Regions from separate parts of the Massilia sp. AB1 genome, predicted to be linked through region 2. Evidence: riboswitches for the same ligand, from Rfam matches in the RefSeq annotation. Region 2 holds a riboswitch; the other holds the start of a gene.

Region 1 (15,394 bases), on a different contig from region 2:
TCCGCTGGCGTCGTCGTCCACGCCCTGGACGGCCAGGGGCAGGCCGGCCTTCAGGTCCGCCAGGCTGGCGGCGCAAGGCGCCGGCAGGGCGGCCGGGTCGCTCAGCGCGCCGGGATCGAACTCGGCGTAATAGCCGGCGTTGCGCAGGTCGATCGCCAGCAGGTCGATCGCATAGCGGCCGTTCTCGACCTGGCGGTGGGCCTTGTCGATCTCGCCCTGGGTGCGGATGTTCTTGACGAACATGGCGGAAAGGCCGCCGAGGATGGCCAGGCCAATGGCCACGGCCACCAGCAGTTCGGCCAGCGAAAAGCCGCGCGCGCGGCGCAGACTAGGGGAGTAGGGACGCATCGCGGCTCCTTGTCGACGACTTAGATACAGCCGGGCAGGCCGATGGCCACGCGCGCCGACACGGCGCGGCGGTTGGTGTCGGGACCGTAGGCGTCGCGGCCGCAGGACTGCGAGGGGGCGCGGGTCTCATGCATGCCTTGCCAGGCCACGGTGACCAGGTAGACGGCCGGAACGCAGACGCCGGGGCTGGCGTCCGCCGCACGCACCAGCTCGACGCAGCCGCGTGCGCCTTCCATGGCGCCGGCCTTGTTGCCGTCCGCGCGCTCCTCGGCCGCGCCCTTGAGGGCGGCGCTCCATTCGCACAGGTCGCGCGCGGCGCCGGCGGCGACCGTCGCGCAGTCGTCGCCCACGGTGCTGCCGGTGCCGAGCGGGTTGGCGGTCTTGTAGTCGGCGGCATTGGCGCTGTTGCCGCTCAGCCGGGACTGCATGTCCTGCAGCAGCACCGCGGCCTGGGCGCGCTGGTAGGACTCGATGGAACCGACCTGGGCCTTGGCCTGGAAGGCCGCCAGGCCCAGCAGGCCGAAGGCGACCACCACCATGGTGATCAGGACTTCGATCAGGCTGACGCCGCGCTGGGACGAAAGGGAGGGCATGGTATTCATGGCGTCAGCACTCGCTGGAAGTCTGGCTGGGGCGGCCGGAGAGATCGACCGCGACGCAGCGGCGGGCGTCGCTGCCGCTCACGCTGATGTCGAAGGAGGGCAGGCTGGCGCCCTTGACGCGGCCGTTGGGCAGGTAGACCACGCTGGCCGGGCCGTCGATGGCGGCGCCGGGCACGGCGGGATGGTCGTCGAGCAGGCGGTCGGCGTCGCCCGGGTCGGCGATGTCCCAGCCGGCCTGCCAGCCGGCGTCCTTGGGCGCCAGCGTCACTTCGGCGTTGCGCTTGATCGCTTCGCTGCGGGCCCGGTTGAGGGCGGTATACAAGTCGGTGCCGGCGCTGCGGCCGCGCATCGCGGCGACCAGGCTGCCGTAGGCGGGCGCGGCGACGGCGGCCAGGATCGCCATCACGGCCAGGACCGTGATCAGCTCGGGCAAGGTGAAGCCGCGGGCCGGCGCCGCATGGCGCGCGCGGATTACCATTTGTCGCCCGGGGTGCGGGTCCCGGCCTGGTTGATGGTCAGGGTGACGTCGCCGGCTTGGCTGGCGCCCGGCTTCGGGGTGGCGGTGATGATGTAGCTCTGCGGCGGACCGTCCTCGAGGTCGATCGTGATCTCGTACCGGCTGTCGACGTTGTCGGGCACCGGCGCCAGGTCTTCCACGCTGGAGGCGTAGCCGCGGGTGTCGGCCAGGAACTGGGCCTGGGCCTGGGCCAGTTCCATCAGGTAGGTCTGGGCCGCGCTGCGCTGGTTGCGCACCATGTACGCGGTGTAGGACGGATAGGCGAAGGCCGCCAGGATGCCGATGATGGCGATCGTCACCATCAGCTCGATCAGGGTGAAACCGCGCTGGCGGGGGGCAGTGGCTGGGATCATGGTCGGCCTCGCTGAAGCAATATGCATGGAATGTTGCCCAGTATAAACACTGAAGCTGTCAAATTGCTGAATCCAGGCTGACAAAATGCTGACAATGAGACGAAACCGTAGGAGAAGGATGTGGCGCGGTTCACACAAGCCGCCCCAAGAACGGTAAAATCGCCGGTTTTGCACGAACCCGAATTGGCCGCGACTATGGCAACCGACACCGCAGCACCCCTGAATGACTCCCTCGATCCCGCGCCGGCCGGCAAACCCGCCGCCGTGATCGCGCGCGAGGTGAACCGCCGCCGCACCTTCGGCATCATTTCCCACCCCGACGCCGGTAAAACGACGCTGACCGAAAAGCTCCTGCTGTTCTCGGGCGCGATCCAGCTGGCCGGCACTGTCAAGGGCCGCAAGAGCGGCCGCCATGCGACCTCGGACTGGATGGACATCGAGAAGCAGCGCGGCATTTCGGTGGCGTCCTCGGTGATGCAGTTCGAGTTCCGCGAGCACGTGATCAACCTGCTGGACACCCCGGGCCACCAGGACTTCTCGGAAGACACCTACCGCGTGCTGACCGCGGTTGACTCGGCCCTGATGGTGATCGACGCCGCCAAGGGCGTGGAAGAGCAGACCATCAAGCTGCTGGACGTGTGCCGCATGCGCGACACCCCGATCGTCACCTTCATGAACAAGCTGGACCGCGAGACCCGCGATCCGCTCGAACTGCTGGATGAAGTGGAATCGGTGCTCAAGATCGAGTGCGCGCCGGTGACCTGGCCGATCGGCATGGGCAAGAACTTCCGCGGCGTGTATCACCTGCTGAAGGACGAAATCATGCTGTTCAAGGCGGGCGAGGAGAAGGCCGACGGCGCTTTCGAGATCGTCAAGGGCATCGACAACCCGAAGCTGGCCGAGATGTTCCCGCTCGAGATCGAGCAGCTCAAGATGGAAGTGGAGCTGGTGCACGGCGCCTCGCACGTGTTCGACCTGGAACGCTTCCTGTCGGGCGTGCAGACCCCGGTGTTCTTCGGTTCGGCGATCAACAACTTCGGCGTGCGCGAGATCCTGTCGGCGCTGGTGGACTGGGCCCCGGCCCCGCGCGAGCGCGACGCCACCGTGCGCGCGGTCAAGCCGGAAGAGCTGCCGTTCTCGGGCTTCGTCTTCAAGATCCAGGCCAACATGGACCCGGCCCACCGCGACCGCATCGCCTTCCTGCGCGTGTGCTCGGGCCGTTTCGAGAAGGGCATGAAGGTCAAGCACCTGCGCCTGGGCCGCGACGTCAAGCTGTCCTCGGTGGTGACCTTCATGGCCTCGAGCCGCGAACAGGTCGAGGAAGCCTACGCGGGCGACATCATCGGCCTGCCGAACCACGGCAACATGCAGATCGGCGACAGCTTCAGCGAAGGCGAGCTGCTGTCCTTCACCGGCATTCCGTACTTCGCGCCGGAACTGTTCCGCACGGTGCGCATCCGTAACCCGCTCAAGATGAAGCAGCTCCACAAGGGCCTGCAGCAGCTGGGCGAGGAGGGTGCGGTGCAGGTGTTCAAGCCGGTGCTGGGTTCGGACCTGATCCTGGGCGCGGTCGGCGTGCTGCAGTTCGAAGTCGTGGCCAGCCGCCTGCTCAACGAATATGGCGTGGACGCGGTGTTCGAGAGCAGCAGCATCAGCAGCGCGCGCTGGGTGTCGAGCGAGGACAAGAAATCGCTGTCGGACTTCGAGAACCAGCTGGGCCACCAGGTGGCCTACGACGCGGCCGGCAACATGGCCTTCCTGGCCACCTCGGGCGTCAACCTGCGCCTGACCCAGGAGCGCTGGCCGAAGCTGACCTTCCACGCGACCCGCGAGCACGCGGCCAAGCTGGACTAAGGCGCCGCCGGTTTCATGTGGCAGCCCGCCCGCGTTCGCGCCGGCGGGCTGTTTTCATTTGAGCCGCGCGCTGCCGACCTATTCGATCGAACAGGTAGCGCGGCGATGCCTGGCGCGTAGAATCGTCGCTGCCCGTCCACGCCGACAAGAGGAAGCATGCCACACCCCGTTCGCCACGAATCGTTCCCGCGCCTGGCCCTGGCCGCGCTCTGCCTGCTGGCCGCGCCGGCCATGGCCACCCCCTATACCGCCGCGCTGAAGTCGCGCAACTACCTGGACGCCGAGCGCCTGGCCAACGCGGCCCTGGCCGGCGCGCCGCGCGATCCGCAGGCCCTGGCCGCCAAGGTCGACGTGATCGTGGCCACCGCGGCGGAAGCACGGGTCGACGAAGCCGTGTCGCTGGGCGAGGCCTGCGTCGCCGCCAACCCGCGCGAGTCCGTCTGCCATGACGCCCTGGGCACGGCGCTGGGGTCGAAGGCGATCGGCGCCGGGATCTTCTCCGCCATGGGTTATGCGGGCAAGATCCGCGACGCCTTCCGCAAGGCGGTCGAGCTCGACCCGAACAACGTCGGCGCGCGCTTCTCGCTGCTGCAGTACTACCTGATGGCCCCCGGCATCGTGGGCGGCGGCGTGGACAAGGGCCGCGCGCTCGCGGCGGACACCGCCAGATTGAGCCAGGAGACCAGCCAGCTGATGCAGGCGCGCATCGCCACCAGGGAAGAAGACTTCGCCCTCGCCGAGCGCCTGCTGCGAGCGGTGAACGTCGCTCCTGGCAGCGACCTGGCCGACCAGCGCCGCGATGCGCTGTGGAGCCTGGGCGGCAGCCTGATGATGGAAAAGCGCTACGCCGACAGCGAGCGCGTGTTCCGCGAACTGCAGGCCGCCTATCCGGACAGCGAACTGGGCCTGTACGGCCTGGCGCGCGTCCGCCAGGAGCAGGGCAAGCATGCGGAAGCGGTGCCACTGCTGGAGCAGGCCGCCAGGATCTATCCGCAGGGCGCGGTGTACTACCGGCTGGGGCAGTCGCTGCAGGCCGGCGGCAACAAGGCGCGCGCGGTGGGCGCCTACGAGAAGGCGCTGGGCGCGGTGCCCGGCCTGTCGAAGAAGCTGAGCGCCGACGCAAGCGCCCAGATCAAGACGCTGAAAGAGTAAGCGCCATCCTGTACCGGCTGCTTGCCGGGCGTCCGCGCGGGTGTTGCACTCGAGGTCCTGAGACCGCTCACGCCGGCCCCGCGCTTGCCTGGGCCGGCAGGCGGCCGTCCCTGGGCCGCTGCCGCCCGTTGAGCAGCACGCCGATGAAGGTATGGCGGACCAGCAGCTGGTAGCTGAGCAGGGATGCCACCGTGGTCGCCGCGACATTCAGCATCATCTTCGGGACCACGCCGAGCGGCCAGGTGTAGACCATGGCGCCGAATCCGATCGTGCCCAGCATGTGCACGAGGAACACCCAATACGAGCTTTCCGATACATAGCGCAGCACGCGATTCTGATGCTGCATATAGCGCAGGAACAGGCCGATCAGGGCGAAACTCCAGCACCAGCTACTCAGGTTATAGACATAGGCAATCACGGCTTCGATATGGGGAACGGTCCCCGGTTTTCTGGTGAAGATATCGAATGCAGCGAGCGCGGCGATGAATACCACCAGGCCCGCAATCGCGTATTTCCAGCAATGTTTCGTGAAATGCGGGAACAAGGCCTCGCGCGAACGATATAAGAGCAGGCCGGTGACGAAGAACAGGCCGTTATGCACCATTTCCGGCAATTGCGGAATGAAGGAGCCGCTGGATGCCATCACGCCGGCGCGATAAAACGATCCCACGATTGCCAGCGGAATGGTCAGCAATAGCGGACCCCACCAATTGCCCGCCAACGCAAGAAACGCCGTATCGATTCCCTCGCGCACGCGCACGGAGATGCGGCTCCACACCGGCGCCAGGGCGGCACTCAGCGCGCAGAACCAGATCAGGTAATAGAGGAACCACATGTGCATCGTATTGAAGGGCGAGGCGCCGGCGCTCTTTTTCGCCAGCAGCGAGAGTTCGATGCCTGCGGTACCGCGCGCCATGACGTGCAGGTAAACCAGCATCACGATGGTCGTGCAGACGATGAGCACCGGCCAGAACACGACAAAAGGCAGCAGCAGCCTGCGCATGCGGTGCGCCAGCATGCCCCTGGCGCCGCGGCCCGCGATCAGCATCGCGACGAAATAGCCCGCCAGGATGAAAAACACCGGCATGCGGAAAGCGTGGATGAACAGGAGGATCAGGTCGGCAATCGGCGAGGTCTGCGCATCGCGCCAGGGCAGGGGCGAGTCGCCCGTGGTGTGATTGATGGCGACGTGCAGCAGAATGCCGAGCCACATCATGACGGCGCGGAGGTTATCGAATGCGTGCAGCCTGCCGGAGTGTTCCATTTTGTCTCCATTTCTTATTGGCGTTCACCGAAATAAGCTCGGCTATTCATGCTTGCACCGCGAGATATCGCGGCGCTTGCGATAATATCAATACCGGAAATGGAAAATTTCGGCATATTCGGCCTCAAGGCTGGTATTTATTCCTCTCGCATGAGTCTTGCCGCAATTGGAATCCAATCAAAAATAATTGCGATCTTATTCCGTGTACCTCACCAGTTTTGTTTGGACATGGTACGCTTGCATTACCCACCACACTCTCAAAGGATGAGCATGGCCAACATCGATTTGTCGAACTACAACCTGGCTGAACTGAAAGGCCTGCAATTCGAAGTCGAAAAGCAGATCAAGTCGCGCCAGCAGGAAGAGGTGAAGAAAGCGCGCGAGCAGATCCTGGCGCTGACCAAGAACCTGGGCGTGAGCGTCGACGAACTGCTGTCCGCCAAGGGCGGCAAGCCGGGCAAGTCCGGCAAGGGCAAAGGACAATCGGCGGGTGGCGCGGCCCGATACCGCAATCCGGGCGATACGTCCCAGACCTGGACCGGACGCGGACGCCGCCCGGCCTGGGTGACCGAGGCCCTGTCCGGCGGCAAGACCCTGGACGACCTGAAGGCCTGATAGCTGACCCATAGCGCCGCGCCGGGCCAGCGGGTCCGGCAGTCCGTCTTTGCGCTGGCACAAATACCAGGCGCCGGTCATGGGGTAAATTCGTTGAATGCACTTGGGAAACTTTGTGCTTCAACCGGAGGACGCCATGACCCCATCGCTGTTAATCTGCGCAGCGCGCGCCGCTTCCCCTTCGCCGCAGCCCGCACGCATGGGGTAGGCCATGCTGGCCCGTCTCCGCATCGGTCCCAAGCTGCTGCTGGCGCCCGGCGCCGTGCTGTTCCTGCTGGTGCTGCTGTCCTGTTCCGCCTACTACGCGATGGTGCGCCAGAACGCCTCGCTCGAAGAGATCGTCGGGCAGCGCGCCGCCAGCATGCGCGCCGCCAGCAGCCTGGCGGCGCAATCGCAGAAAACCCATGCCGATATCTACCGCCTGCTGAGCTGGATGGGCGGCAGCTTTCCCATCGCCCGCACCGAGCCGCTGCGGCGCGACATCCTGATCGAGCATGAACGCATCGCCGATGGCCTGAGCCAGCTGGCGCGCATGACCGGTCCGCACGCGGCCGAGCGCCGCCACGTGGAGCAGGCGATCAGCGCCCACCAGGCCTATACCGCGGCGGTGCGCGACGTGATCGAGCTGGCGCCGCTCGACGGCTCGATCTCGGCCAACGCCATGCTCAAGGCCGAAAGCGCCTTCGCGGTGGTGGCCCAGCGCCTGGCCGACCTGGCCGTGATCGAGGAAACCCTGTCGCGCCAGGCGTCCAACAGCGCCCAGTCGGATTTCCGCGTGATGTCGACCCTGATGCCCATCGTGATCGTGCTGGCGATCGGCATCTCGCTGGCCATCACCTTCGCCGTGCGGCGCCTGCTGCTGGACGAGATCCGCGGCATCGGCGCGGCCGTGAGCGGCCTGGCCAGCGGCGACCTGACGGTGCGCGAGCGCGCCTATGGCGGCGACGAGATCGCCGAGACCTCGCGCGCCCTGGACGCCAGCATCCGCAACCTCAACGGCACCCTGCGCAGCATCCTGGAATCGGCGCGCGTGATCGGCATCGCCTCGCGCGACATCAAGCTGGGCAGCCTGAGCCTGGGCAGCCGCGCCGTGTTCCGCGCCGGATCGATGCTGGATACCGCCAGCTCCATGAAGGACCTGGCGGCCAGGGTCAACCTCACGGCCGACAGCGCGCTGGAGGCCAACCAGCTGGCGGCGTCGGCAGGGGAGGCGGCCGACGCGGGCGGCAGCGTGGTGGACCGCCTGCTGGCGGCGCTGGATTCCGGCAAGCGCAGCGCCCATCGAGTGGTCGAGATCGTGGACGGGCTGGACGCCCTGGCGGCGCAGGCGAACACGCTGGCGCTCAATGCGGGCCTGGATGCGGCGCGCGCGGGACCGGACGCCGCGGGCATGGCGGCGGTGACGAGCGAAGTGCGCCATCTGGCGCGCAGGGTGACTGCGTCGGCTGGAGAGATCCGGCTGCTGGCCACTCAGTCGGTCGCCGAGATCGACGGCGGCACCGCCTGGGCGGCGCAGGCCGGGACCAGCATGCAGCAGATCGCCAGCTCGGTGCGCCAGGTCGAGGATATCGTCAGCCGCATCGGCTCGGCCAGCCAGGGCCAGGAATCCAGCCTGGAGGACGTGAACCAGGCCATCGTGCGCATGGACCAGGTGACGCGCCAGAACACCAGCCTGGTCGAAGAGGCGGCCATGGCCGCGCGCACCCTGCAGATGCAGGCGCTGGCGCTGTCGCGCACCATGTCCGGTTTCCGGCTGGAAGAGCCGCAGGCCGAGCCGCCCGAACAAGCGGCGGCCCAAAAAGAAGACGGCGACGTCCCGCGCGAATTCGCGCGCGAACGCCGCCGTCATCCGAGCTCCCACTTGCGGCTCGCGTCGAGCCGCAAATAAGCTGGTCGATCAGCGATTATTCGTAGTCGCTGATCGGCGCGCAGCCGCAGAACAGGTTACGGTCGCCGTACACATTGTCGGCGCGGCCGACCGGCGGCCAGTACTTCTTCTTGCGCAGCGAGGCAACCGGGAAGGCCGCCACTTCACGGGTGTAGCCATGCTTCCAGTCGTCGGCGGTGACCACCTCCGCGGTGTGCGGCGCGCCCTTGAGCGGGTTGTCCATCTTGTCGTACTCGCCGCGTTCGACCTTCACGATCTCGGCGTGGATGGTGATCATCGCTTCGATGAAGCGGTCCAGCTCGGCCTTCGACTCGGACTCGGTCGGCTCGATCATGAGGGTGCCCGGCACCGGGAAGCTCATGGTCGGGGCATGGAAGCCGAAGTCCATCAGGCGCTTGGCCACGTCTTCGTTGCTGATGCCGGTCTTGTCCTGCAGCGGGCGCAGGTCGATGATGCACTCGTGCGCGACCAGGCCGTCGTGGCCGGTGTACAGCACCGGGTAGTGCGGCGCCAGGCGGCGCGCGATGTAGTTGGCGTTCAGGATCGCCACTTCGGTCGCCGCGGTCAGGCCTTCCGCGCCCATCATCGCGATGTACATCCACGAGATCGGCAGGATCGAGGCCGAGCCGTAGGCCGCCGCGCTGACCGCGCCGATGCCGGCTTCGTCGCGGACATAGCCGGTCGACAGCTGGTTCGGCAGGAACTTGGCCAGGTGCGCGCCGACGCCGATCGGGCCGACGCCCGGACCGCCGCCGCCGTGCGGGATGCAGAAGGTCTTGTGCAGGTTCAGGTGGCTGACGTCGCCGCCGAAGGCGCCCGGCGCGGCCACGCCGACCATCGCGTTCATGTTGGCGCCGTCGACGTAGACCTGGCCGCCGTGGGCGTGCACGATCTCGCACAGTTCCTTGATGCCTTCCTCGAACACGCCGTGGGTCGACGGGTAGGTGACCATGACGCAGGCCAGGTCCTTGCTGTACTGCTCGGCCTTGGCCTTCAGGTCGGCCAGATCGACGTTGCCATTCTCGTCGCAGGCGGTGACGACCACCTTCATGCCGACCATGCTGGCCGACGCCGGGTTGGTGCCGTGGGCCGAGGACGGGATCAGGCAGATGTTGCGGTGGCCTTCGCCGCGCGACTCATGGTACTTCTGGATCACCAGCAGGCCGGCGTATTCGCCCTGCGAGCCGGCGTTCGGCTGCAGCGAGATCGCGGCGTAGCCGGTGGCGGCGCACAGCATGGCTTCGAGCTGGTCGATCATCTCGCGGTAGCCCACGGTCTGGTCGTTCGGCGCGAACGGGTGGATGTTCGAGAACTCGGGCCAGGTGACCGGGATCATTTCCGAGGTCGCGTTCAGCTTCATGGTGCACGAACCCAGCGGGATCATGGTGCGGTCCAGCGCCAGGTCCTTGTCGGCCAGCGAGCGCAGGTAGCGCAGCATCTCGTGCTCCGCATGGTAGCGGTTGAAGGTCGGGTGGGTCAGGTAGGCGCTTTCGCGGGTCAGGGCGGCCGGGAAGGCGTCCGCCACGTCTTCGTCCAATGCGTCGATATCGACGTTCTTGCCGTTGCCGAAGATGGCGAACAGCGCAGCCAGGTCTTCACGGGTGGTGGTCTCGTCCAGCGACACGCCCACGTGCTGGTCGTCGACGCGGCGCAGGTTGATGCCGGCGTTGACGGCGGCCGCGTGCAGCGCGGCTGCGTCGCCCTTGACGGTCAGGGTGTCGAAGTAGGTGGTGTTGGTCACTTCCGCGCCGAGCTGCTGCAGGCCGCGCGCCAGGATGGCGGTCTGGCGGTGCACGCGCTGGGCGATGCGCTTCAGGCCTTGCGGGCCGTGGTAGACCGCGTACATGCCGGCCATCACGGCCAGCAGCACCTGGGCGGTACAGATGTTCGAGGTCGCCTTTTCGCGGCGGATGTGCTGTTCGCGGGTCTGCAGCGCCAGGCGGTAGGCCTGGTTGCCCTGCGCATCGACGGTCACGCCGACCAGGCGGCCAGCCATGCTGCGCTTGAATTCGTCGCGGGTGGCGAGGTAGCCGGCGTGCGGGCCGCCGAAACCGAGCGGCACGCCGAAGCGCTGGCTGTTACCGACGACCACGTCGGCGCCCCATTCGCCCGGCGGGGTGAGCATGGTCAGGGCCAGCAGGTCGGCGGCCACGACCACCATCGCGCCCATGGCGTGCAGGTGTTCCACGGCGGCGCGGTAGTCGCGCACTTCGCCGTTCACGCCCGGGTATTGCAGCAGCACGCCGAAGCAGGTCTCTTCCAGCTTCTCGATGTCGCCGGCCGCGATCACGCGAACTTCGACGCCGATCGGCTGGGCGCGGGTCTGGATCACTTCCAGGGTCTGCGGCAGCACGTCGTCGGCGACATAGAACACTCTCGACGAGGACTTGCCGACGCGCTGCAGCAGGGTCATGGCTTCGGCGGCGGCGGTACCTTCGTCCAGCATCGACGAGTTGGCGATGCCCATGCCGGTCAGGTCGGTGATGGTCTGCTGGAAGTTCAGGATCGCTTCCAGGCGGCCCTGCGAGATCTCGGGCTGGTAGGGGGTGTAGGCGGTGTACCAGGCCGGGTTCTCGAAGATGTTGCGCAGGATGACCTTCGGGGTGTGGGTGCCGTAGTAGCCCTGGCCGATCATCGACTTCATGACCTTGTTCTTGGATGCCAGCGCGCGCAGGGTGGCCAGCGCGTCTTCTTCGGTGCGCGGCTCGACGAACTGGCCCAGGTCCAGGGTGTCCTTGCGGCGGATGTTGGCGGGAACCACGGCGTCGATCAGGGCGGCGCGCGAAGCGTAGCCGAGGGTCGACAGCATGGCTGCCTGTTCGGATTCGGACGGGCCGATATGGCGCGGGATGAACGAATCGCGGGCTTCAAGTTGGGTGAGGCTGGAACGGGTCATGATGGTGGCCAGATGAATTGCCGGCGCCTTGTGGGCTGGCGAAGATGAGGAATTCGGGACTTCGTGAAACTAAAAGGGCGCGCCGCATTCAGCGGCGCGCCCTCGGCGACATTAATTGTCGGTGGTCTTGCCGTAGGCGTCGGCGTCCAGCAGCTTGTCGACAGCGCCGGCGTCGGTCGGCTGGAGCTTGAACAGCCAGGCGCCGTACGCGTCCTGGTTGATCGAGTCCGGCGCGTCGGCCACGGACTGGTTCACCGCGGTGACGGTGCCCGACACCGGAGCGTAGATGTCGCTGGCGGCCTTGACCGACTCGACCACGGCGGCGTCGTCGCCGGCGGTGAAGGCCTTGCCGACCTGCGGCAGTTCGACGAACACGATGTCGCCCAGTGCGTCCTGCGCGTATTCGGTGATGCCGACGGTCAGGGTGCCGTCAGCCTCGCGGCGGACCCACTCGTGGGACTCGGTGTATTTCAGGTCGGTAGGGATGTTCATTAAAGGCTCCTGGTATGGGTGACGCGGTGATTATATTGCTTGTTCTTTTAGGCGGCGAGGACTTTGCCGTTACGCACGAACGGCAGCTTGACGACGGAAGCGGCCAGCTGCTTGTCGCGGATCACGACTTGCACGGTGTCGCCGACCGCCACGTCCAGCGGCACGCGCGCCAGGGCGATCGCCTGCTGCATGCTCGGGCTGAAGGTGCCGCTGGTGATCTCGCCTTCGTTGCCGGCGGCGCTGAGGACCTTCTGGTGGGCGCGCAGGATGCCGCCTTTTTCGCGCAGGATCAGGCCGACGAAGTTGGCTTGCTGGCCCTTGGCCTGCAGGGCGGCCTTGCCGATGAAGTCGCGCTCGGAGACCAGGTCGATGGTCCAGCCCAGGCCGGCGTCCAGCGGGTTCACGGTCTCGTCCATGTCCTGGCCGTACAGGTTCATGCCGGCTTCCAGGCGCAGGGTGTCGCGGGCGCCCAGGCCGGCGGGCTTGATGCCGGCGGCGGCGAAGGCGTTCCACAGGGCTTCGGCCTTGGATGCCGGGACGCCGATTTCGAAGCCGTCTTCGCCGGTGTAGCCGGTGCGCGCCACCATGACTTCGCCGAAGGCGGTGTCCGGGACGATTACGACGTTGAAGGGCTTGAGCGCTTCGGAAGCGGCCTTGGTCTCCGGCAGCACTTCCCAGGCCTTGGCGCGGGCGTTCGGGCCCTGGACCGCGATCAGGGCGATCGGGTCGCGATTTTCATCACTACTATCGCGGCGCTGGGTGATGACCAGGCCGGAATTCGTGGCGGCGTTCTGCTGGTTCATCCAGGCCACGTCCTTGTCGGCGGTGCCGGCGTTGACGACGATGCGGAACCAGTCTTCGCTGAAGAAGTAGACGATCAGGTCGTCGATGACGCCGCCTTCGGGATTCAGCATGCAGGAGTAGAGGGCCTTGCCCGGGACCTGCAGCTTGTCGACGTTGTTGGCCAGCAGGCCGCGCAGGAAGCTGCGCACGTTGGCGCCCTTGAGGTCGACCACGCACATGTGGGACACGTCGAACATGCCGGCGTCGGTGCGCACCGCGTTGTGCTCTTCGATCTGGGAGCCGTAGTTGACCGGCATGTCCCAGCCGCCGAAGTCGACCATCTTGGCCCCTAGGGCACGGTGAGCGGAATTGAGCGGAGTCGCTTTGAGCGTCATGGAATCCTCAGGGCAGTTGAATAGGGGTGCGGGCACGTCGCCGTGCGCTGTTTTCCCCTCTGTCCTTGGTACCTGAGAGATAGCGGCCTGGCCGCCTGCCCCTTCGGTGGGCCGCTTGTGTCGCGGCCGCTCTCCAGAGTTGAGCCGCCGCGCGATGCGCCGCCGCTCCTTGACCGGTCCTTTTGCCTGAGAGTTTGTGGGTAGTGCCCCTTCGGCGGCAGCGTGCTGCGCTCTCCCTGTCAAGACTGTGGAGGATATGCGAGAGGGCGGTTGCTGTCAACCAGCTAAGGGGGAAACCAGGGGAAGGAAGGGGCGGCCCCTACCCTCAGAACGTCGTTCCGGGACTCGGCGTCCCCCTCGGCCGGAACCCAAGTTCGTTGGGCAGCCGGCAGCCAAAACGTGGGCGGGAACGCGAGCAAACTTGGATCCCGGCCTTCGCCGGGATGACGTTGGTAGGTAGGGCGGTTACGCGGGCATTTCGATTCCTAAAAGCATTGCCGCGCACTATTGACGCACGGCATCCGGGCTCGCGGGCCGGTTTTGCTACACTTATCACACTCACTTTGCAGGCGGAAAAAACTATGAGCGAAGACAAAGCACAACAGGAAAAAACAGGCTGGTTCACGCTGTCTGGCGACGTCAATAGTGACATGGTCCACCGGGTCTTCGACGCGGTCGCCGCCATGACCGAGGACGGCATCGAGACGGCCCATGTCCTGGTGCAGTCCAACGGCGGCTATGTCAGCGACGGCCTGTGCCTGTACAACTTCATGGCCAGCTCGCCGATCAAGTTTGTGATGTACAACGGCGGGGCGGTGGCCTCGATCGCGGTCATCCTCTACCTGTGCGGCACGGAGCGCTATTGCAGCGAGACGGCGCGCTTCATGGTCCACAAGTCGCATGCGACCGCCTCGCCCGGTTCGCGTCCGGATGCGCTCAACATCATCGTCGAGGGCCTGCGTGCCGACGATTCGCGCACCGAGTCGATTCTGCGCAAGACCGTCGAGCTGACCCCGGAGCAGTGGAGCATCCACCAGTATTCGGACCTGCATCTGAACTCGCGCGACGCCAAGGCCGCCGGCCTGGTCAACGACATCCGCGATTTCGCGCCGCCCAAGGGTGCGATCCTGCGCAATATTTGAGTCGGCCCAACAGGCTCGGTAGCCCGATACATCGGCTTGGCCGATGGCCGCGGCCCGTTTATTCGTCAGGCCTATGGATAAGGCAAGGAAGCCGTGGCGCTTTGTCCGACACATAGAAAAGCCCGCCGGCTCGATGCGCGGCGGGCTGGACAAGTGATGCCTGCTTCCGGCGGGGCCGGAGAAAACAGGATCAGCGTTTGTCGTTCTTGTGGCTCTGACGGCCAGCTTCGGCGTGTTGTTCCGGAGTACCGCCGCGGGTGCCGCCGCCCGAGCGCGAGCCCGAACCTGCCGAGCCCGACTGTTTGTTGCCTTCGCTCTTGCTGCTTTGCTGAGAGCCGCTTTGGTTGCGCTTGCTACCTTGCTTCGAGGCCATGGTGCTTCCTTTCATAGTGGGAAAAGATCCTGCTCGGCTTTACCGACCGGCCGTGTCCGAATGGATTCGAGGCATTTCCGGTGAATCAATCATGCTTATCGTGTTGATGAATCGCTATCGGAACACCCCTTGATGCGTTGTAGGAGGTGCTCCTACAATCTGAAAGCATCTATTTCCTGATGAAACGCTCGATCACATGCTTCGGCGTGTCGTATTTCTTACGACATATGCATTAAGGCCTATTGCTTTCTGGAAATAATATGGCAGAATGGAGGGATCGATCTTCTCCCCACGTCCATGGCCACCCCATCCGCACAGACGCCCGCCGCCCGCAAGGCCGCCGCCGACCGGCAGGCGACGTTGGATGAGCTCGTCGGTATCGCCAGCCGCCATGCGAATGGCCAGCTAATGGAGATGTGCCACCGCATGGTCGCCGCGCTGCTCGACATGACCAGCGCAGGTCCCGATCCCAAGCTGGCCGCGCGCCGCATCAAGTCCGGCAACCTCCTCAAGGAAAACGCCTACGCCTATTTCCACCTGGCCTGCACGGGCATCGAACTGGCCCTGCGCAAGGAACTCGGCCAGCTCTCGCCCCAGCCGCGCCCGGCCGCGCAGGTCGCCCTCAGCCTGGTGCCGCTGGAAGAGATGGACCAGAAACTCGCCTTCGGCGTGGTCAGCCGGCCCTTCGACATCCAGCATTCCGAACAGCTCGCCAGCCTG
Region 2 (15,394 bases):
GCTCAGGGCGGTCAAGGCGGCTTGACCCGCCCCGGCCCGCTCCCAGATCAGGTCTCGCCGGCCCAGCGCCGGCAGCTTTCCAGGCTGCGCTCCGGATTCTCGCCCCATTCCTCGGGATCCACGCGCTCGCCCAGCTTGCCCAGCAGGCGCAGGACCGTGTCCCTGTCCTTGGCCAGGCAAGCCATGTAGGCATAGCGGTTGAGCCGTTTCGCGCTGTCGGGGTAGCGCGCCAGGATGTCCTCGAAACCCTGCTTCATCTTGCCCCAGTCGGCGTGGCTGCCCTCGAACAGCGCATGGCCGAACTGGTTCGCCGCCGCGTGCGAGTACAGCCGCGCATAGAAGGCCATGCCGTGGCGCGCGCGGGTCTGTTCCGTGACCTTGCGGATGTAGTCGTCGAGGACCTTGGGGCTGCCGCCCCATTTCGGCAACAGGGAGGCCGCCATGCGGAGGTAGAGATCGCTGTCGTCCGGGTTGCGCCTCAGGCCATCCTCCGCGATCGCTTCCATCTGGCGGCGGTCCCAGTCCAGGGCCGTGCCGATCTCCAGCAGGATGTCATGCGCGTCGCTGTCCTGCAGCGCCACGTCGGCATGCTGGCGCAGGTAATCCGCGGCGCGCTTGAGGTAGGCGTGGAAGTCCTTCCAGGCTTCCGGGGGCACGTCCTTGACGAAGCCCTTGCCGCGATACGACCAGCCATGCCTGAGCAGCGCGCGGGCGTGCAGGACGTGCGCGAAGCTCGATTGCGGGTGCTCGTTCGCCCACTGCAGGGTGAGCAGGTCGACCTCCTTCAGGTAGGCTTCCTCGTTCTTCATCTTGTAGTTGAACAGCGCATCGAGGCCCGCGCGGAACTGGTTCAGGCGCAGGTTCGCGTCCGCGTCGAACTGGTTCGGCTTCCTGTATTCGGTGTTCCGGCGTTCGAGCTCGGCGAAGTCGCCGCACCAGAACGCGTCCGTGGCGGCGGCTTCGACCGGCGCCGCCACGGACGAGTTGGCGCCGTGAGCGGAGCAGCTCATGCCTGTCAGCGCCGCGCCCAGCACGGCGCCGTTCAGCAGGCGGATGAAAGGGGAGGGCAGTCTCATGGCTTCGCTTTCTCCGGCGTGTCCGGTTCGGCCGGCGTCAGGGTCCAGACCATCTCGAATTCCGGCGGCGTGGCCGGGCCGGCCTGGCGCGCGTGGTGCAGGGCCACCGCATCGAAGACGTTCTCGAAGGCGACCGGGCGCGTGCCGCGGATGCCGCGCACCGTGATCTTCCGTTCGCCGATGCTGGCCGGTCCAGCTTTGCCCGAAGCGTCCAGCGGACGCGCGATGCGGATCACCCCTGTCACGTCGAAGCGCTCGGCGAGCTTGGGGTAGCCGGGGACGGCGCCCGGGGCTGCCACGACGGGTTCGAAGGCGCCGGCGAAGCGCTCGGTCGCGCTGATCAATGTGCCGTAGCGGAAGGCGGCGAGCGCCGCCGCGGGCGTCGCGCCCTGCGCCACGCTGGCGCGCAGCCACCATTGCTGGAGCTGGCATTTGCTTTCCGTGGCCAGCTCGGCATAGGGTTTGCGTTCCGCGAGCAGGGCGTAGGCCAGCGCGGGCGGCAGGGCCGGCGCCGCACGCGGTCCGCCGCGCCGGATCTGCTCCACGGCCTGCATGGCGGCGTCCTGAGGCAGCAGGACCGGCCAGGGCGGCAGGGCGGCGCGCGGCTGTCCCCAGTGCGCCAGCAGCCGGCGCTCGGTGTCGAGCGCCGCCTTGCGCCGCGCGGGCGGCATGGCTTGCAGGCGCAGGACCCGGCTCGCGAAATCCTGGAAGCGCGCATCGCCCTGGAGCCGGCAGACGCCGGGCGATGCGGCCAGCGCCGCCAGGGTCGCCTGTTCGTAGTCCGCGTCGCCCGGTTCCACCTGCCACAGCGCCAGTTCGTTGAGCACGCGGGCGAAGACGGCATGATAGACATCGTCCTCGGACGCGGGCTCGGCGGGCGTGGTCTGCAGGCGCCTTTCCTCGTCAATCCAGGCCGGCAGCAGTTGCCGGATGCGGGCGAGGTGGGTGGCGGCCATCGCTTCGGCTTCCGCGCGCAGCGCCGGGTCGAGATCGAGTTCCCTGGGCAGGGCGAAGGCGCGGGCCAGGTCCTCGTTCAGCGGCGCGGAAATGGAGGCGTTGTTCCTGGTGGCCCGGTCCGGTGCGGCCAGCGCCGTCAGGCTGCCGGCCAGCAGGGTGAATAGCAGGGTAAATGGCAGGGCGGAGCGGGCCAGGCGTCCGGCCCGCGGTTTGAAGTTGGTCACGCGCGGCTCGTCGATGACATGGGGGAGGTCGAACCATATCATGCTGGATGAGTGGAGAAACACGCGCATTTCCACGCTCTCCAGGCCGCCGCGGCGGCCTGGAGACGGGGCTTACAGCGCCGGGCTGGCGTTCATGCGCTGGGTATGGGTCCAGCGGTGGTCGTAGGCCGACACCGCCGAGCTGTAGGTGCGCCAGGTCTGGCCCTCGCCCGGCCACGGGTCCATGATGTAGACGTAGTTCACGCCGTTATAGGTCTCGTAGCCCCGGCCGGCCATGATGTGGCCGCCGCCGTTGGTCCAGCCGTAGCGGATCACGAAGGGACGGTTGGCATTGATGTCGGCCACCACGCTGCTCCAGGACGAGGCCACGTTGTAGGCGGTGTTCGGCACGCCCCAGGCGGACAGGATGTTCTGTACGCTGCCGCTGGTGCCGTACATGGAGTTCGGCTGGTTGGCGTAGCTGCTCCAGTCGAAGATCGTGTTCCCGCACGCGTAGTTGATCCCGAAGGCCCAGTTCACGATCTGGCACTGGCTCGGGGTCTTCTTGTACAGGTTCAGGATCGCCTTGCTGGTCGCGGACCAGCACCACTGGCTGTGTTCCTGGGTGGTCAGGGGAACGTTGAGGGTGCGCCACTGCGCGAAGGCGCTCGGTGCGGCCAGGGTCAGCGCCGCGGCGGCCAGCAGGCCTGTCAGTCGTTGGTTCATTATTTGTCTCCGTATGGGTGCTTGTCGTTGGCGCCGTCTCAGCGGTGCTCGTCCAGGTTGCGCTTGACCGCCGCGCGCAGGGCTGGCAGCAGTTCGGCTTCGTCGGCCAGGGCGGCGGTCGGACGGCCGAAGGCGTCGGTGCGCTGCAGGGGCAGGGAAGCGCGCGCGGAATACAGGGGCGCGAAGCGGGTGCCGCCGGCGGTCTCGACTTCGAGCAGGTCGGAACGGGCCTGGTAGATGCGCAGCAGGCGCAGGTTGGAGCGGTCGGCATTGCCGTGCGCGGCGACCAGGGCGTCGAGGTCCCTGGACAGGACCGCGGCGCCGTAGGCGACCGTCTGGTAGCGGCCGCCGTGCTGCTCCACCGTCGCCATGCCGATCGGGCGCTCGCCCAGCAGCACCACGAAGCGCCATTGCTGGGCGTGGCGCGCCATGCTTTTCATGCTGCCGCGGCCGCGCATCAGCTGGTCCGGATCGATGGTGTAGACCGGGAAGCCGTAGCCGATGCGCGCATCCTTCAGCGCGCGCAGGTCCTGGACCTCGAGCGGAAAGCCGTCCGGGGCCGCGCCCGGGCGCTGGAGCTGGTGGTTGATGAACTGGCTGAGATCGCGCTGGGCCGCGGCGAAGGCCGCGGACTGGCCGGCCGCGGCCTGGCGCGCCGCGCCGGGATCGGCGGCCTGCGCTTGTACTGCGGGTCCCGCCAGGCCGAGACCGATGCCGAGCGCCAGGGCCGCGAGCCTTGCCCGAGCCATCCTGTATTGCCGTTGTTGAGCTTGCATTGACGACTTCTCCTTGAATGTGAAGGTGAAAAGCGGCCCGCCTGTCCGAGCGGGCGTCTGTTGCTGCTGCTGCAAAAGGACACGCATGGCGTGCCGGACAACCGGGACGAGCGCTAGGACGGCGTCGGGAAACTGCCCTGGCGATGAGGAAGGAAGGCGGTGGCGCGCTGCGCAGGCGCGCACGGCGCCGCGGCGCCGCCAGGGGCGCCGGAGTCAAGTTCGGTATGCATGAAATCCAGACACAAAAAGCGTCACAAGGGAATCCGCGCGCTCATTGCGCGTCGGCACCCCCTCTGTGCTGGACCTGAGAGATTTCGCAGGCCGAGGTAGGGCCTGCTTGCTCCTTCGGTGCGCCGGGTGACGGTCTCCCGGCGGCTCTTCAGAGTGTGAATGCGGTATCGGTCCTTTTGCCTGAGAGATTCCGGGGCGGTTGCTCCTTCGGCGCTGTCGGATAGACAGTCTCTCCCGATACCGCGGCCGGCGCCTGGGCGCCAGTCGTATAGACAGGATAGCCCAGCTATTTCAAATAACTCAACGGTTTTATCCCGCTTGTTGTTTTTGCACCAGCGTCTGCATGTCGGCTCAGCGCCCCGCGTCGCGGTCCCGGCGCTGGTCCAGCTTGTCGCTGTCGTCGTCGGTGCCGGCCCGGTTCCCCAGGCCGCCGTCCGCGGCGGCCGCATCGCTGGGATTGCCGCCGCCGGCCATGGCGACTTCGTCTTGCTGGCGGTTCTGCTGGCCCTGGCTACCCTCTGCCTTTTCGACCGTGCCTCCCGGCACGGGCCCGCCGGCGTTGCCGTGGCTGGTTTGCGGCGCGCCGGCCGGGCCGACATTGCTCTCCGGCGAAGCGCTGTTGAAGTTGGTGTAGCGCCCGGACGTGGCTTCGCGCTGTTCGTTCTGGCCGCCGACGCTGGAGTAGCCGGCGCTGTCGTCGGCCACGAAGCCGGAGCCGGAATCCGCGCTGCCGCGCAGGGCCTGGCCTCGGCGCTGGTCGTCGTCGCGGCCGCGTTTCGGGGTGGACTTATTTCTATCGTTCATCATGTTCTCCTTGGCATAGATGACGGGACAGCTTCATCTTAATCATCCGCACCTGGAGCCCAATAGGCGCACGGTACAAGGCTGCGTAGGAGGAGTCGGACGTGGCCGACCTGACAAAATCGCCAGCTTGCCGCCAGGACAGGCCGCCACGTACACTGGAAGCGCCGGCCTCTTTCACAAGATACAAGGATCCCCCCCATGATCGTCGACTACCTCGCCAACCACAAACAGTTCATCCCCGAGATCGCGGACCTCATCTTCGGCGAGTGGTCCGACCTGTTCCTCGCCAACGGCGTGGACAAGGCGCAGCTGCTGGCGATGCTGGAAGAGCGGGCCAACACCGAGCGGCTGCCCATCGCCTACGTGGCGGTACGGGACGGCGAATTGCTGGGCACCGGCAGCATCAAGATGGAAGAGCCGAGCACGCGGGAAGGGCTGTCGCCCTGGCTGGCGGGCATGTACATCAAGGAGGCTTACCGCGGCGGCGGGGTCGGCGAGCAGATCGTCAAGGCGCTCGAAGCCAAGGCCCAGGCCCTCGGCGTCGAGACCATGTACCTGTCGGTCGGCCGTGCGGTCAGCTTCTACAAGAGGCTCGGGTGGAGCATCATGGAAGAGCGGGTCACGCCGTCCGGCGCCACCCTCATGAGCAAGCGCCTGGCCGCTTGAGCGCTAGACGGTCGTATCCTGGCCGATGCGTTCGGCCTTCCCGGCGGCCGGGACAGCTTCCACAGGCTCGGCGCCGCGGCCGTCGCGCAGCCAGGCGAACAGCACCGCCATCATGAAGGGGCCGACGAACAGGCCCAGCACGCCCATGGTCGAGACGCCGCCGAGCAGGCCGAACAGCACCGCCAGGAAGGGCAGGTTGACGCGCTGGCCGATCAGCTTGGGGCGGATGAACTTGTCGACCATGAACAGCTCTACCGCGCCCCAGGCGAACAGGCCCAGGGCCGCGCCGGCATGGCCCTGGCCCAGCAGCAGCAGCGAGACCATGGTGAAGGACAGCGGGGCGCCGCCCGGGATCAAGGCCAGGTAGCCGGTGATCACGCCCAGCAGGGCGGGCGCGGGCGCGCCGGCGATGGCGTAGGCGATGCCGAGCACGATGCCTTCCAGCACGGCGATCGAGCACAGCCCGAGCGCGGTGCCGCGCACCGAGAGCGGCAGGATCGCGCGCAGCCTGGGATAATGCGCCGGCAGCAGGCGCTCGCCGGCGCCGTCGACATAGCGCACCACGGCCGGGCCGTGCAGGTAGAGCACGAACAGGGTCAGCAGGGTCAGGAACAGGTAGAGGGCGTTGGCCAGGATGGTCGAGCCCCAGAGGCGCGCCGCGCCGGTCAGCTGCGGCATGAAGTCGCCCAGCCCGGTCTGAATGAGGGCGCGCAAACCGCCGGGCACGGCCAGGTGCTCGTTCCACCATTTGATGGCCGGCTCGGCGAGCAGCGGCAGGCGGTACAGCCAGGACGGCGGCGCCACGCCGGTCAGGTTGACGTTGGTCAGCATCCGCTCGATGCCCGCCAGCTCGTTGGTGAGGGCGTTGAACAGCAGGATCGAGGGACCGATGAAACTCACCAGCAGCGCCACCAGCAGGGTGGCGGCGCTGGCCAGGGGCGGCCAGCCGCGGCGCAGCAGCAGCTGGTGCAGGGGCCAGGTGATCACCGCCAGCAGCCCGGCCCAGGCGAGCGAGCCCAGGAAGTGCTGCAGGAGGTAGGCCAGCGCCGCGGCAAACAGTACTGGCAACAACAGTGGAGCGTACCGCATCGAGGTTCCTGGCCTTGTTGGTAGTTCTTTTAAGTTCTCTTATCCGCGTTGCAGGGCAGCGATACGGTCTTCGCACGACGGATGGCTGCTCAGCAACGACATCATACCGCCTCCGGCGATGCCCGAGGCAGCCATGTTCTTCGGCAGGCCGCCTTGCGCAATACCGCCGAGGCGGGCCAGCGCGTTGATCATCGGGCGCGGCGTGCCCAGGATGCGGGCGGCGCCCGCGTCGGCGCGGTATTCGCGCTGGCGCGAGAACCAGGCCACGATGACGCTGGCCAGGATGCCGAACAGGATGTCGCAGACGATTGCGGTAATGGTATAGGCAATGCCGGGGCCCGTGCTTTCTTCATCGTCCTTGCGCAGCGCCTGGTCGACGAACCACGCCACCACGCGCGCCAGGAAGATCACGAAGGTGTTGACCACGCCCTGGATCAGGGTGAGGGTGACCATGTCGCCGTTGGCGATGTGGGCCACCTCGTGGGCCAGCACGGCCTCGACTTCTTCCTGCGTCATCGATTCCAGCAGGCCGGTCGACACCGCCACCAGCGAGGAATTCCTGGTGGCGCCGGTGGCGAAGGCGTTCGGCTCGCCCGGATAGACGGCCACTTCCGGCATGGCGATGCCGGCGCGCTGCGCCTGGGCGGCGACGGTGTTGACCAGCCACTGCTCGGTCGAGTTGGACGGGCGTTCGATCACGCGCGCGCCGGTCGACCACTTGGCCATCGGCTTCGACATCAGCAGCGAGATGAAGGCGCCGCCAAAGCCCATCAGGGCGGCGAAGACCAGCAGCATGCCCAGATTCAGGCCGTTCGCGGTCAGGAATTTGTTTACGCCCAGCACGCTGGCGGTGATGCTTAGCACCAGCATGACGGCGACGTTGGTAGCGAGGAAGAGAAGAATGCGTTTCATGTCGTTTCCAGTGTTGTTGTTCAAAGCAAGACGGTATTGCCTACACGAAAGGATACGCCAAGCCCGTTATCTGGAAAAGCGAAGTTTAGCGAAAGATTTCTTCGTAAAAATCGAAGTCATGCACGTGGCCGGCGGATCACACCACGGAGGGGGGATTCGTCGCAAGCGGCGGTTCCGGAACGCGGGCGGCTCCTATAATCGCGGCCATAACAACTTTGCCAGGGAATGTCATGAAACCGATCCACATCGCCGCCTCGCTGCTCGTCGCCCTCTCGCTGTGCAGCGCCCCGTCCTTCGCCGCCGATCCGGAAGAGCATTTCGTGCTGACGCCGGCCCTGCTGGCGAAGATCAAGGCCGCCGCGCCGGAGCTGAAAAAACTGGAAAAGGACAATGACGAGGACGACGGCAAGAACGAGCTGTCGGTCGACGACTACGTGAAAGCCATCGAGGCGCAGCCGCGCGCCAAGGCGGTGCTGAGCAAGCACGGCATCGGCACCCGCGAATTCGCGCTGAGCACCCTCGCGCTGGTGCACGCCGGCTTGTTCGTCGGCATGGAATCGATGATGGACAAGAAGCAGGCGGCCGAGATGATGGGCAAGTTCACCAGGGAACAGAAGGCCAACATCGCGCTGCTGCGCAAGCTGGGACCGTCGGCCTACACGCTGTCGCGCTGACCGCCGCCCCCAAAACGACAATGGCCGCGGATGCGGCCATTTCTTTTCATGCGTCGCGGATCAGCCGACCACGAAGCGCTTCGAGGGACCGGCGCCCAGGGTCTGGCCGCTGGCGCCGTAGATGCCGGCGGAGGCGGCGCCCGCCGGGGTGCGCAGGGCGTTCAGCACGCCCTGGTTGTGCGCCAGCTGCTTGTTGATCAGCATGCCATTGACGCGGTTGAGTTCCTTGGCGTCGCGCGAGATTTCCAGCAGGCTTTCCCACTGGCGCCGCACTTCCGGATTGCCGGCCACCGCCAGCCAGGGTTCCATGCCCGCTTCCGAGCCTTCGCAGCCGGCCGCGGCGAGCGCCGCATGGCGCTGCTTCGACAGCGCGGCCAGCTCGGCCAGCAGCGCGTTTTTCTTCGGTGTCAGTTCCGCCAGCCCATCGGCGTCGAGCGCTACCAGCAACTGCTGTTCCTGTTTCATCAGCTCCACGAGGGAAGCGACGTGTTGGTGTTCGGAGGCGAGAGTGTGGTGCGGGCTGGTGGTCATGGGTTATCGCTTGCGTGAATGCAGCAAGTCGCGCACGGTCTCGAGGAGGCCGTCTGCGACTTTCTCGGAATTGACTTGGAACTGGCCATCGGCGATGGCCGCCTTGATGCGTTCGACTTTCTTGGTGTCGAACACCTGGTTGTTGCCGCCGACGGCATTCGCCATCGCCTGGCCCTGCGAAGACAGGCGCACGCTGTCGGTCTGCGCCGGAGTCGGGGCAGTGGTCGACGCCTTTTCCGCCCCACGCGCGTTGTTGGTCTGCGTCGTGGCGGGCTGGAGGCCTGGGTTGTTCTTGAGGGTATCGTTGATTTTCACAGCATCATCCTTCTCTGTTCGGAGCGGAAACTCCGGGATCTGTCTGTTTATCGGCAGCGATGCCGCAAACTTTAGCGCAGAAAAGGGCCTTCGATGGTTTGTTACAAAACGACCTCGACCAGTCCGCCCATGCGTGCCGTCCCGCTCACGACCGTCCCCGACTGCGTCCGCACCTGCACCACCTGGCCTTCGCCGGCGGTGCCGATCGCCTTGGCCTCGGCCGAGACCGAGAAGTTGGCGCCGCGCGACACCAGGCGCACCGCCTGGCCTTGCTGGACCACCGGCTTGCTACGCAGGGTGTCCGCGCGCAGGGCAGTGCCCGCAGGCAACGAAATAGTAGGAGTGCGGCCGATGGCCTGGGCCATGTCGGTCAGGATGCCGTTCGGCATGGCGGCGATGTCGCCCTTCATCAGGACCAGGTGGCCCTGCTCGACCGGCTGGCCCTGGGCCAGGGGCACGGCGGCGGCCACGTAGTCGGCCAGCACGCTGACCTGGGCCTGAATATACACGGTCCAGGCGGTGGGGGCGGTGCAGCGCACGCCGACCGTTGTTTTTCCCCACGGGCGCGCGCCCGGCTGCTGGAAGGCTTCCGGCGCCGGGCAGTGCGGCAGGCTCATGCGCTGGTCGACCGCGCCGACCTTGACCAATACCTGGCCGGGCAGGCCGGCGCTCTGGGTCTGCAGGTATTGCTCGACGACCGCGCGCAGGGCGGGCAGGTTCTGGCGCTGGGCGCTGGCGGCCGTCTGCGCATGGGCGCAGGCGAGGGGCAGGGCAAGCGCCAGCAGGGCGGCGAAGTGTCGTTTCATGGAAAACAGCCTGGATGGGAAACCGGGAATGCTGCCATCTTAGGGCTGATGATTCCGTAGCGAAACTATGAATAGCCGGGATTTGCCCATGCTACTCCTTCGATTGCCTCGCTTTACAGATCCGTATGATCGGTGCTGTCCCAACAAGAATCTGCCTGGAGGCTGGCATGATCGGCAAAATCGACGACTACCTGCGTTTCCATGAATCGGCCCTGTCCCTGCGCGCCCAGCGCCAGGAATTGCTGGCGTCGAACATCGCCAACGCCGACACGCCCAACTACAAGGCGCGCGACATCGACTTTTCCAGCGCCCTGCAGGGTGCGCTGGCCGGCCGCCAGGGCGGCCTGGCCACCACCGCCCAGGGCCACGTGCCGCGCGGCCAGGCCACCGGCGACACCCTGGCCAACGGCACCCCGGTGCAGTACCGCGGCGTGGTGCAGGGCAGCGTCGACGGCAATACGGTCGACATGGACGTCGAGCGCAACCAGTTCGCCGACAACGCGCTGCGCTACGAAGCCGGCATCACGATGATCAACCACCAGATCAAGGGCCTGCTGGCGGCCATCCAGGGTCAATAAGGGGTAAATCATGTCGCTATTTAATATCTTCAACGTCTCCGGCTCGGCGATGAGCGCCCAGGCCCAGCGCCTGAACACCACCGCCAGCAACCTGGCCAACGCCGACAGCGCCACCAGCGCCACCGGCGAAGCCTACCGCGCCAAGGCGGTCGTGTTCGAATCGGTTCCCACCGCTTCCGGCGCCACCGGCGTGCGGGTGCGCGAAGTGGTCGAGGACCAGTCGCCGATGAAGCAGGTCTACGACCCCAAGCACCCGCTGGCCGACGACAAGGGCTATGTGACGATGCCGAACGTGAACGTGGTCGACGAGATGGTCAACATGTTGTCGGCCTCGCGTTCCTACCAGACCAACGTCGAGACCATGAATGCGGCCAAGACCATGCTGCTCAAGACCCTGACCCTCGGTCAATAATGTACTGAATAACGACCATGACCACCGTTAATACCAATTCCAGCGCCTCGACCATCAATGACCTGATGTCGACCATGAACACCAAGCCGAAGGAAGTCGACAGCGTCCAGGCCGACACCGACAAGTTCATGACCCTGCTGGTGACGCAACTGAAGAACCAGGATCCGCTCAACCCGCTCGACAACGCCCAGGTGACCAGCCAGCTGGCCCAGCTGTCGACCGTGACCGGCGTGAACAAGCTGAACGCGACCCTGGAAACCCTGAAGTCGAGCTACCAGTCGTCCGAGGCGATGCAGGCGACCAACCTGATCGGCCATGGCGTGCTGGTCGAAGGCAAGGACGTCCAGCTCTCCGGCGGCAAGTCTATCCTGGGCGTCGAGCTGGCCACCCCGGCCGACAAGGTCCAGATCCTCGTCACGGACGCCAACGGCAAGGAAGTGGCCACCATCGACATGGGCCCGCAAGAGGCTGGCATCCTGCCGGTGGCCTGGGACGGCGTGCCCGACCCGGAAAAGCTCGACAGCGACGGCAAGCCGGTGGTCCTGCCCGACGGTAAGTACAGCTTCAAGGTCGTCGCCACCCGCGCCGGCGAGGAGCTCGACGACGCCAAGGGCCTGTCCTTCGACAGCGTTGCCAGCGTGACCACGAATGCCAAGGACGGCGTCAAGCTCAACCTGCCCGGCAAGGGTGCGGTAGCCATGGCCGACATCAAACAAGTTCTGTAAGCAAGCCGCTTACCCACACATTTAGCAGGAGAAACGACATGTCTTTCCAACAGGGCCTGAGCGGCTTGAACGGCGCAGCAAAATCGCTGGACGTCATCGGTAACAACATCGCCAACGCGAGCACGGTCGGTTTCAAGGGTTCGACCACCCAGTTCGCCGACGTCTACGCCAACTCGCTGAATGGCGCGGGCGGCAACTCGGCCGGTATCGGCGTGAAGGTCGCCGGCATCGCCCAGCAATTCAGCCAGGGCAACGTCGAAACCTCGAACAACCCGCTCGACATCGCCATCAACGGCGCCGGCTTCTTCCGCATCGAAGCCGCGGGCGTGGTGCAGTATTCGCGCAATGGCCAGTTCTCGCTCGACAAGAACGGCTACATGATCAATGCCCAGGGCGCCAAGCTGACCGGCTACGGCCTGAACGCGGCCGGCCAGCTGTCGGCCGGCGCCCCGGTGCCGCTGCAGATCGACACCTCCGACCTGGACCCGGTGCAGACCACCGACGTCGACATCCAGCTGAACCTGGATTCGCGCACCCAGCCGCCGGTCAATTCGCCCTTCGACGCCAACGATCCGACCACCTACAACAAGCAGACCCCGATGAGCGTGTACGACACGCTGGGCAATCCGCACGTGCTGTCGACCTATTACGTGAAGAACGGCGCCGGCAGCTGGGACGTGTACGCAGCCAACGACGGCACCGAGATCTCGGCCCTGGCCGTGGCGGGCGCCGCCACCGGCACCGGCGCGGCCTTCAACGCCGTGAACACCGCGCGCGCCAACTGGGAAGCCGCCACCAAGGCCGTGCCGCCGGTCCCGGCCACCATCGCCGCCGCCCTGAGTACCTACGCCAGCGCCGCCTCCAGCATGGTCGTGGCCGCCGCCAACACCGCCGGCGCGACCGCCGCCAACCAGACCGAGATCGGCGCCGCCGCCACCAGTGCGGCCGCGATCCCGGGCACCACGCCGGACGAGATCGACGCCGCCATGGCCAAGGCGGTCCGCGTGCCGGCCGTGCCGGTCGGCCAGCTGAAGTTCGACACCAACGGCGCCCTGAACCTGGCGACCACCGGCACCGCCGGCAAGTTCAACGTCACCCTGCCGGTGATCCCGTCGACCGGCGCCGAACTGACCCTGCCGATGGAAATCGACTACGCCGGCACCACCCAGTACGGCAGCCCGACCAGCGAGAAGAAGATCGTCCAGGACGGCTACAAGGCCGGCACCCTGCAGCGCTTCACCGCCGGCGCCGACGGCGTGATCCTGGGCCAGTACAGCAACGGCCAGACCAAGCCGCTGGGCCAGGTGGTGCTGGCCAACTTCACCAACCCGAACGGCCTCGAGCCGCTGGGCAACAACGCCTGGGCCGAATCGTCCAACTCGGGCGTGCCCCTGGTCGGCACCCCGAACACGGGCGGCATGGGCGTGCTGCAGGCCTCGGCGGTGGAAGCCTCGAACGTCGACCTGACCGCGGAACTGGTCAACATGATCACGGCGCAGCGCGTCTACCAGGCGAATGCGCAGACCATCAAGACCCAGGACTCGGTGCTGCAAACCCTGGTGAACCTGCGTTGATGCAAGCGTGAGTTGACTGCGCCGGCCGCACATGCGCCGGCGCACCGCATAGCAAAAAGGACAAGACATGGACCGCCTGATCTACACCGCCGCCTCCGGCGCGAAGCACATCCTGGAGCAGCAGGCCACCACCTCGAACAACCTGGCCAACGTCAACACGACGGGTTTCCGCGCCCAGCTCGACATCTTCCGCGCGGCCCCGGTCCAGGGCCCGGGCCTGCCGACGCGCGCCTTCGTGCTCGATTCGACCGCCGGCCACGACTTCACGGCCGGCCCGCTGCAAATCACCGGGCGCGACCTCGACGTGGCGGTCAAGGGCGAGGGCTGGCTCGCGGTCCAGATGGCGGACGGCACCGAAGCCTATACCCGCAACGGTTCCCTGCAGATGAGCCCGAACGGCCTGCTGCAGACCGCGTCCGGCAACACCATCGCGGGCGAGGGCGGTCCGATCACCATCCCGCCCGACGCCACCGTGACCGTGGGCGCCGACGGCACCATCTCGACCGTCTCGAATACCGACCAGCCGGCCGCCCCGGTCGTGCTCGGCCGCCTGAAGCTGGTGAATCCGCCCACCGGCGACCTGGTGCGCGGCGACGACGGCCTGTTCCGCCTCAAGGACGGCAGCGCGGCGCCCTTCGATCCGAACATCCGGGTCGCCGGCGGCGCCCTGGAAGGCTCGAACGTCAGCGCGGTGGATTCCATGGTGCAGATGATTTCGCTGGCGCGCTCCTTCGAAACCCAAATGAGCCTGCTGAAGAACGCCGAGAATAACGCCGCGAAAGCCACCCAGATCCTCGCTTTGAATTGATAGTTGCTGCAGCATAATTCTCCTGTACGTGGCGGACTTCGTCTGCCGCCCTTAGGAGAATTCCATGATCCGTTCGCTGTTTATCGCCAAGACCGGCCTCGAAGCGCAGCAGACCAACCTCGACGTCATCACCAACAACCTCGCCAACGTCAGCACCAATGGGTTCAAACGCTCCCGTGCGGTGTTCGAGGACCTGCTGTACCAGAACGTGCGCCAGCCCGGCGCCCAGTCCTCGCAGCAAAGCAACCTGCCTTCGGGCCTGCAGATCGGTACCGGTGTGCGCACCGTCGCCACCGAGCGCATCCACACCCAGGGTAATCCCCAGCTGACCGGCAATTCGAAAGACGTGATGGTCAACGGCTCGGGCTTCTTCCCGGTGCTGCTGCCGGACGGCACCCAGGCCTACACCCGCGACGGCTCCTTCCAGACCGACGCCAACGGCCAGCTGGTCACTTCCAGCGGCTTCGTGGTCCAGCCCGCCATCACCATCCCGTCGAACGCCGAATCGATCACCGTCGGCCGCGACGGCACCGTGTCCGTCAAGCTGCCGGGCACCGTGGCCCCGACCCAGGTCGGCTCGCTCCAGCTGGCGACCTTCGTGAACCCGGCCGGCCTGGAATCGCGCGGCGAGAACCTGTACGTCGAGACCGGCGCCTCGGGCAACCCCAACCTGAACGTCCCGGGCACCAACGGCGCCGGCGTCCTGATGCAGGGCTATGTTGAATCCTCGAACGTCAACGTGGTCGAGGAAATGGTCAACATGATCCAGACCCAGCGCGCCTACGAGATCAACAGCAAGGCGATCACCACTTCCGACCAGATGCTGCAGAAGCTGTCCCAGTTATGAAATCGTTTATTGCCTCCTTCGCTGCGCTGGTGCTGCTCGCCGGCTGCGCCACCGCTCCCAGCACCATCGTGCAGGGCCCGACCAGCGCGCGTCCGATGCTGGTCGAGACCGCGCCGCCGACCCCGGGCGCGATCTACAACGCCAACAGCTACCGTCCGATGTTCGAGGATCGCCGCGCGCGCCACATCGGCGACCTCTTGACCATCAACATCAGCGAGCGCACCAGCGCCAACAAGGCCGGCGCCAGCTCGGGCAACAAGAACGGCAGCGCCAGCTTCGCCGCCCCGGGCGTGATGCGCTCGGCGATCGGCGCCAGCGTGGCCCTGGAAGCGGAAACCAAGTTCGCGGACGGCGACAAGCAGAGCGCCTCGAACGACTTCAGCGGCACCCTGGGCGTGACCGTCACCGAAGTGCTCCCGAACGGCAACCTGATCGTGGCCGGCGAAAAGCAGATCGCCATGAACAAGGGTGTCGAGTTCATCCGCTTCTCGGGCATGGTCAGCCCCGACACCATCCAGCCGGGCAACATCGTCTCGTCGACGGTGGTGGCCGACGCCCGTGTCGAGTACCGCACCAACAGCAGGATCGACCGCGCCGAGGTCAACTCGATGCTGTCGCGCTTCTTCCTGTCGATGCTGCCGTTCTGAGTGTAATCATGCGCAAGTTCACCTCCTTTGTCCTGCT

What was found. A riboswitch is a leader RNA that binds a small molecule or an ion and turns the genes downstream of it on or off. The one in region 2 is predicted to bind glycine.
Region 1: another riboswitch for glycine. It lies ahead of gcvT (glycine cleavage system aminomethyltransferase GcvT); the one in region 2 lies ahead of J8847_RS06140 (hypothetical protein).

Annotation. Positions count from the first base shown of each region.
Region 1 covers NZ_JAGKSG010000011.1:398-15,791, reverse strand. The annotation lists gene J8847_RS08725 (PilW family protein) at 1-348, opposite strand, end outside; gene pilV (type IV pilus modification protein PilV) at 369-950, opposite strand; gene J8847_RS08715 (GspH/FimT family protein) at 955-1,428, opposite strand; gene J8847_RS24125 (type IV pilin protein) at 1,422-1,820, opposite strand; gene J8847_RS08705 (peptide chain release factor 3) at 2,016-3,674, shown strand; gene J8847_RS08700 (tetratricopeptide repeat protein) at 3,831-4,826, shown strand; gene J8847_RS08695 (acyltransferase family protein) at 4,894-6,090, opposite strand; gene J8847_RS08690 (H-NS family nucleoid-associated regulatory protein) at 6,361-6,705, shown strand; gene J8847_RS08685 (methyl-accepting chemotaxis protein) at 6,917-8,593, shown strand; gene gcvP (aminomethyl-transferring glycine dehydrogenase) at 8,610-11,489, opposite strand; gene gcvH (glycine cleavage system protein GcvH) at 11,601-11,981, opposite strand; gene gcvT (glycine cleavage system aminomethyltransferase GcvT) at 12,029-13,159, opposite strand; glycine riboswitch at 13,209-13,306, opposite strand; glycine riboswitch at 13,324-13,407, opposite strand; gene J8847_RS08665 (ATP-dependent Clp protease proteolytic subunit) at 13,741-14,301, shown strand; gene J8847_RS08660 (hypothetical protein) at 14,492-14,674, opposite strand; partial or broken gene J8847_RS08655 (DUF1631 family protein) at 14,972-15,394, shown strand, end outside.
Region 2 covers NZ_JAGKSG010000007.1:13,786-29,179, reverse strand. The annotation lists gene J8847_RS06160 (EAL domain-containing protein) at 1-25, shown strand, start outside; gene J8847_RS06155 (DUF4034 domain-containing protein) at 48-1,076, opposite strand; gene J8847_RS06150 (hypothetical protein) at 1,073-2,257, opposite strand; gene J8847_RS06145 (C39 family peptidase) at 2,369-2,962, opposite strand; gene J8847_RS06140 (hypothetical protein) at 3,001-3,711, opposite strand; glycine riboswitch at 4,028-4,125, opposite strand; glycine riboswitch at 4,128-4,216, opposite strand; gene J8847_RS06135 (hypothetical protein) at 4,321-4,773, opposite strand; gene J8847_RS06130 (GNAT family N-acetyltransferase) at 4,972-5,439, shown strand; gene J8847_RS06125 (AI-2E family transporter) at 5,443-6,528, opposite strand; gene htpX (protease HtpX) at 6,568-7,440, opposite strand; gene J8847_RS06115 (hypothetical protein) at 7,671-8,114, shown strand; gene J8847_RS06110 (flagella synthesis protein FlgN) at 8,175-8,645, opposite strand; gene flgM (flagellar biosynthesis anti-sigma factor FlgM) at 8,649-8,960, opposite strand; gene flgA (flagellar basal body P-ring formation chaperone FlgA) at 9,062-9,766, opposite strand; gene flgB (flagellar basal body rod protein FlgB) at 9,934-10,344, shown strand; gene flgC (flagellar basal body rod protein FlgC) at 10,355-10,756, shown strand; gene J8847_RS06085 (flagellar hook assembly protein FlgD) at 10,774-11,481, shown strand; gene J8847_RS06080 (flagellar hook protein FlgE) at 11,520-13,055, shown strand; gene flgF (flagellar basal-body rod protein FlgF) at 13,123-13,863, shown strand; gene flgG (flagellar basal-body rod protein FlgG) at 13,928-14,710, shown strand; gene J8847_RS06065 (flagellar basal body L-ring protein FlgH) at 14,707-15,357, shown strand; gene J8847_RS06060 (flagellar basal body P-ring protein FlgI) at 15,366-15,394, shown strand, end outside.